One region of the Actinoplanes sp. NPDC049802 genome, then DNA from elsewhere that is predicted to be linked to it. Evidence: riboswitches for the same ligand, from Rfam matches in the RefSeq annotation. Region 1 holds a riboswitch; the other holds the start of a gene.
The links. Region 1 has a riboswitch for glycine ahead of gcvT (glycine cleavage system aminomethyltransferase GcvT). Riboswitches for the same ligand answer to the same signal wherever they lie in the genome.

Region 1 (3,192 bases):
GGCGAGCAGGTCGCGGCGTTCCGGTTCGGACAGCACGATCACGTAGCTGCGGGACGCGACCATGTCGAGCAGCGCCTGCCGGGTGAGGGTGTGCCGCCAGCGGATCTCGGTGCGTTCGGGGGCGGCGAACGGCGTACCGATGACGGGGTTGGTGTCGATCTCCTGACGGGTGTGCTGGTGGAGGATGCCGTCGAGGAGGGCGACCCACTCCTCGGTGTGGTCGCGGACGTTCCACAGGAGGCTGAGCGTGCCGCCGGGCCGCAACACCCGGGCCGCTTCGGGGACCGCCTGGGCGGGGTCTACCCAGTGCCAGGCCTGGGCCACGACGATCGCGTCCACGTCGGCACCGGGAAGCGGGATGTGTTCGGCGGTGCCCTCGAAGATCGCGGCGCGCGGGGCGACGGCGGCCAGTTGGTCGCGCATCTCGGCGGACGGTTCGACGGCGACCACGTCTAGTCCGGCTTCGACGAGCAGTTCGGTGAGTTTGCCGGTGCCGGCGCCGAGGTCGAGGACGCGGCGGGCGGTGCGGGGAACGGCCCATTCGACGGCCGAGCGGGGGTAGGGCGGCCGGCCGCGGTGGTAGGCGCCGACGGCGCTGCCGAACGAGCCGGCGTGCAGCGTCCTGGACCAGCGGCGGGTGGCGCCCTGCCGGGTCATGCCGCACGCTCTGCCGATCTCGTCCCAGCTGGCGGCGTGCTCCCGCCGGAGCCGGCTGATGATCCGGGTGCGGCGGACCTCCATCTCGGCGATCGACTCGGTCAGGCGGCGCAGCTCCTCCAACATGAGGGCAACATACGTTGCTCCCGGTATCTTGAGCAACGATCGTTGCCTCCTAGGATCGGGGGCATGGCGATGGTCGCGCAGATCTCACTCGGTGTGGCGGACGACAAGCGGGCGGGCGACTTCTGGATGGCGGCTCTCGGCTATGTGCGCCGCCCACCCCGGTGGGCCGGCGACGACTGGATCGTGATCGAGCCGCCGCCCGGCGTGCCCGGCGCGCCGATCGCGATGGACGTCAGCGAGAGCCCGGTGCAGGAGCAGCCCCGGATCCACTTCGACATCCAGGACGAGCACGGCGATCTGGAAGCGGAGGTGGACCGGCTCCTCGGGCTGGGCGCACGGCGGGTCGACTGGCCGTTCTACCCGAAGCCGGGCGAGAGCCATCCGGCCGAGCCGGAGTACGTCGTCCTGGCCGACCCGGAGGGCAACCGGTTCTGCGTCTGCGGCGCTCCCCCGGGTGGCGCCGCTTGAAAGCCCACTGAGGGCCGCACGAGTGTGAACACCCGAGGTCACCGCCCCGGCTTGACCGGTCGATCGCCGGGCGGATAGTTTCTGGCCCACAACCGAACACTTCGCCGCTGCAACCGTCGCGGGAGAGCCCCCAGCCCCCGGGCCGGGGCGCCGAAGGAGCAACTTCTCCCTCAGAATCTCTCAGGCTCAGGTACCGCGTCTGGTCAGGCGACTCTGGAAAGTCGGGCCGCCGCCAGCGGTCCGCGCCCACGGTGCAAGCCGCCCCGGCGGTGAACCTCTCAGGCCCCATGACAGAGCGAGGGAGGCCCACCCGCTACCACAGGAGCCTCCCCGTTGAGACGCACCGCGCTGTTCGACGTCCACACCCGTCTGGGCGCTTCCTTCACCGACTTCGCCGGCTGGTCGATGCCGCTGCGGTACGGCAGTGACCTGGCCGAGCATCACACGGTCCGGGAGGACGCCGGCCTGTTCGATCTGAGCCACATGGGCCGGATCCGGGTCTCCGGCGATCCCGGTTTCCTCGACTACGCGCTGGTGGGCCGCATGTCGGCGGTGAAGGTGGGCCGCGCCAAGTACACGATGCTGTGCCACACCACCGGCGGCGTCCTCGACGATCTGGTCGTCTACCGGCTGGCCGAGCGGGAGTTCCTGGTGGTGGCCAACGCGGCCAACGCCGCGGTGGTCCGGGCCATGCTGGGCGAGCACTCCAACGGGTACGCCGTACGCATCGGCGAGCGGCCCGGCGCCCTGATCGCGGTGCAGGGCCCGATGTCGCTGGACGTGCTCGGCACCGGCGCCGACCTGCCCTACTACGGCATCCGCCCGGAGCGGCTGGCCGGCCGGGACGTGCTGCTGGCCCGGACCGGCTACACCGGCGAGGACGGTTTCGAGATCTACTGCGACGCCGGGGACGCCCCGGCGATCTGGGAGTGGGCGGCGTCGCGTGGGGCGCGGCCGTGCGGGCTGGCCTGCCGGGACACGCTGCGCCTGGAGGCGGGCATGCCGCTGTACGGCCACGAGCTGTCGGTGCGTTCCACCCCGTTCCACGCCGGTCTCGGCCGGGTGGTGGCCCTGGACAAGCCGGACTTCGTGGGCGCGGCCGCGCTGCGGCCGGTGGCCGCGACCGGCCCGGAGACGCTGCTCGCCGGCCTGGTGACCGAGGGCCGCCGCGCGCCCCGGGCCGGTTACCGGGTGCTGCACGAGGGCACCGATGCCGGTGTGGTGACCAGCGGCGCCCTCTCCCCCACGCTCGGCCATCCGGTCGCGATGGCCCAGGTGCCGGCCGCACTGGCCGAACCGGGAACGAAACTCGCCGTCGACGTTCGCGGCGCCCGGGTCGACGCCGAGGTCGTCGCCCTGCCCTTCTACCGCCGTACCCGCTGAGGAGCCGACCATGATCCCCGAGAACCTGCGCTACAGCCGTGACCACGAGTGGCTGACCGAGGACTCGCCGGCGACCGTCGGGGTGACCGCGTTCGCGGCCGACGCCCTCGGCGACGTCGTGTTCGTGGAGCTTCCGGAGCCGGGCACGCTGGTCAAGGCCGGTGACCCGTGCGGTGAGATCGAGTCGACGAAGTCGGTGAGCGAGGTCTACGCCCCCGCCGACGGCGAGATCATCGAGGTCAACGTCACCCTGAGCGACGAGCCGGGCCTGATCAACTCCGATCCGTACGGGGCGGGCTGGCTGTTCCGGCTGCGCGTCACCGGCGGTCCGGAGCTGCTGGACGCCGCCGGCTACACCACCCTCGTGTCATGACGGTCTCGGTGTTCGACCTGTTCTCCGTCGGGATCGGCCCGTCCAGCTCGCACACCGTCGGGCCGATGCGGGCGGCGCGCATGTTCGCCGGCCGTCTCGCCGGTGTCGACGGGGTGACGCGGGTGCGGGCCGAACTGTTCGGCTCCCTCGGCGCGACCGGACGCGGGCACGGGACGCCGAAGGCG
Region 2 (3,192 bases), on a different contig from region 1:
CGCATGCCGGCCATCACGGCGGACGCCGCGTTGGTGCCGTGCGCGCTCGACGGGATCAGGCACACGTCCCGGTGGGCCTCGCCACGGGACCGGTGGTAGCCGCGGATCGCCAGCAGACCGGCCAGCTCACCCTGCGAGCCGGCGTTCGGCTGGACGCTGACCGCGTCGTAGCCGGTGATCTCGGCGAGCCATTTCTCCAGCTGGGCGACGAGATGTTCGTAGCCGGCCACCTGTGACTCGGGCGCGAACGGGTGGATGTCGGCGAAGGAAGGCCAGGTGATCGCCTCCATCTCGGTGGTGGCGTTCAGCTTCATCGTGCACGAGCCCAGCGGGATCATGCCGCGGTCCAGCGCGTAGTCACGGTCCGAGAGCCTGCGCAGGTAGCGCAACATGCTCGTCTCGGAGTGGTGGGTGTTGAACACCGGGTGGGTGAGGTAGTCGCCGGTGCGCTCCAGCGCGGCCGGAATCGAGCGGCCCGCGGAGGCCGGCTCCCCGGACACGTAGGCGCCCGCGACGGCCACACCGAACGCGTCCCAGACCCGGCGCACCTCGGACTCCGTGGTGGTCTCGTCGCAGGAGACCGACACGTGGTCGGCGTCGACGAGGCGCAGGTCGATGCCGTACTTGGCGGCGCCGGCCAGGACGGCCCCGGCCTTGCCGGGGACGTGGGCGAGCACGGTGTCGAAGAAGTGCTCGTGCACCACGGTCACGCCGTCGACGGCACGCAGCCCGGCGGCCAGGCGGGTGGCGCTCTCGTGGGTGCGCCGGGCGATGGCGCGCAGCCCGGCCGGGCCGTGGTAGACCGCGTACATACTGGCCATCACGGCGAGCAGCACCTGTGCGGTGCAGATGTTGCTGGTCGCCTTCTCCCGGCGGATGTGCTGCTCACGCGTCTGCAGCGCGAGCCGGTAGGCGCGGTCGCCGTCGGCGTCCTTCGAGACACCGACCAGACGCCCGGGCAGCGACCGCTCCAGGCCGTTGCGCACCGCCAGATATCCGGCGTGCGGGCCACCGAAGCCCAGGGGTACGCCGAAACGCTGCGTCGTCCCGGCCGCGATGTCGGCGCCGATGTCCCCCGGCGAGCGCAGCAGGGTCAGCGCCAGCAGGTCGGCGGCGACCGTGACCAGGGCGCCCTTGGCGTGAGCGGCCTCGACCAGGGGCGCATGGTCCCGGATCCGGCCCGAAGCGCCCGGGTACTGCAGATGCAGCCCGAAGTAGTCCTCCGGAAGGTCCGCGCCGGCGTCGAGGTCGACGATCCGCACGTCGATGCCGAGCGGTTCGGCGCGGGTCCGCAGCACCGACAGGGTCTGCGGGAACGTGTCGGCGTCCACCGCGTACACGTTGCTCTTGTTCTTGGAGGCGCGGCGCGCGAGAGTCATCGCCTCGGCGACGGCCGTGGCCTCGTCGAGCATCGACGCGTTGGCCGTGGCCAGCCCGGTCAGGTCGGTGACCATGGTCTGGAAGTTGAGCAGCGCCTCGAGGCGGCCCTGGCTGATCTCCGGCTGGTACGGCGTGTACGCCGTGTACCACGCCGGGTTCTCCAGCACGTTTCGCCTGATCACCGCCGGGGTGACCGTGCCGTAGTAGCCGAGGCCGATCATCGGGGTGGCCACCACGTTGCGCCCGGCGATGGCGCGCAGCTCGGCGATCGCCTGCTCCTCGGAGATGCCCGCGGGCAGGTCGAGCGTGCCGGTGAACCGGATCGACGACGGGATGGCGGCGTCCATCAGCTGTTCGGCGGAACCGAACCCGATCGCCTTGAGCATCTGTGCCTGCTCGTCGGAATCCGGGCCGATGTGGCGGGAGACGAACGGGGACGGCATGGGCGACTCCAGCGAGTGAGAAGGTCGAGAAACAACCTCCCCCTCTGTCATACCCAGACCGCGGCATTTCAGAGTCACCACCGCACACGGTCCTTTTGCCTGAAAGTTTCCGGGGAGGATTTGCCTCTTCGGCGCCCTAAGGTCTCTCCCGCGTGCACCTCACAACCTACCAGCGCACATGGGCCGGGCCGGGAGTCCTAGGGTGTGCGATGTGACGTACTTCCCTGCCGCCGGCCGCTACGGCGAGATGGTCTATCGACGTGCTGGTCGCAGCGGTCTCAAGCTTCCCGCCATCAGCCTCGGTCTCTGGCACAACTTCGGTGACGCCCGCCCCATCGACCGTCAGCGCGCCATCGTCCGCCGCGCCTTCGACCTCGGGGTCACCCACTTCGACCTGGCCAACAACTACGGGCCGCCGCCGGGAAGCGCCGAGACCAACTTCGGCACCATCCTCAACAGCGACCTCAAGCACCACCGCGACGAGCTGGTCATCTCGTCGAAGGCCGGCTACACGATGTGGGACGGCCCGTACGGCGACTGGGGCTCCCGCAAGTACCTGGTGTCGTCGCTGGACCAGTCGCTGAAGCGGATGGGCCTGGACTACGTCGACGTCTTCTACCACCACCGGCCCGACCCGGAGACCCCGCTCGAGGAGACGATGACCGCCCTGGACGCCATCGTGCGCTCCGGGAAGGCGCTCTACGCCGGGATCAGCAACTACCGCAGCGAGCAGGCCGCGCAGGCCGCCGACCTGCTGCGGGAGCTGGGCACCCCGCTGCTGATCCACCAGCCGTCGTACTCGATCCTGAACCGGTGGATCGAGCACGACCGGCTGCTCGACACCCTGGCGGCGGCCGGGGCCGGATGCATCGCGTTCAGCCCGCTGCAGCAGGGTCTGCTCACCGACCGCTACCTGGGCGGCATCCCGGACGACTCGCGGATCCGCACCAGCGTGTTCCTCAACGAGAGCGCCCTGGACAACAAGACCCTCGCGCGGCTGCACACGCTCAACGACATCGCCAAGCGGCGCGGGCAGTCGCTGGCCCAGATGTCGCTCGCCTGGGCGCTGCGTGACGACCGGATGACCAGCCTGATCATCGGCGCGTCCAGCGTCGGGCAGCTGGAGAACAACGTCGCCGCCGTCGGGAACCTCGCCTTCGACCAGAGCGAGCTCGACGAAATCGACGCGACGGTACTCGACCTCTAGCCGTAGTGTCCCGGCTCATGATCGAGCTCGTGCAACGGCACACGGCCCTCGCGGTCGTGGTCGGGTCCCGCGCCTACGGACTCCATGGGCCGGGCTCCGACCACGACCGGCGTGGTGTGTTCGTGGCGCCGACCCGCGCCTTCTGGACCCTCGACAAGCCGC

Region 2: linked by a shared signal. The riboswitch ahead of gcvP (aminomethyl-transferring glycine dehydrogenase) and the one ahead of gcvT (glycine cleavage system aminomethyltransferase GcvT) in region 1 are both predicted to bind glycine.

Annotation. Positions count from the first base shown of each region.
Region 1 is NZ_JBFAMR010000010.1:60,837-64,028, forward strand. It holds gene AB0I88_RS10135 (methyltransferase domain-containing protein) at 1-783, opposite strand, end outside; gene AB0I88_RS10140 (VOC family protein) at 847-1,251, shown strand; glycine riboswitch at 1,361-1,457, shown strand; gene gcvT (glycine cleavage system aminomethyltransferase GcvT) at 1,585-2,634, shown strand; gene gcvH (glycine cleavage system protein GcvH) at 2,645-3,007, shown strand; partial or broken gene AB0I88_RS10155 (serine dehydratase beta chain) at 3,004-3,192, shown strand, end outside.
Region 2 is NZ_JBFAMR010000093.1:9,720-12,911, reverse strand. It holds gene gcvP (aminomethyl-transferring glycine dehydrogenase) at 1-1,823, opposite strand, end outside; glycine riboswitch at 1,901-1,984, opposite strand; gene mgrA (L-glyceraldehyde 3-phosphate reductase) at 2,035-3,030, shown strand; gene AB0I88_RS36540 (nucleotidyltransferase domain-containing protein) at 3,048-3,192, shown strand, end outside.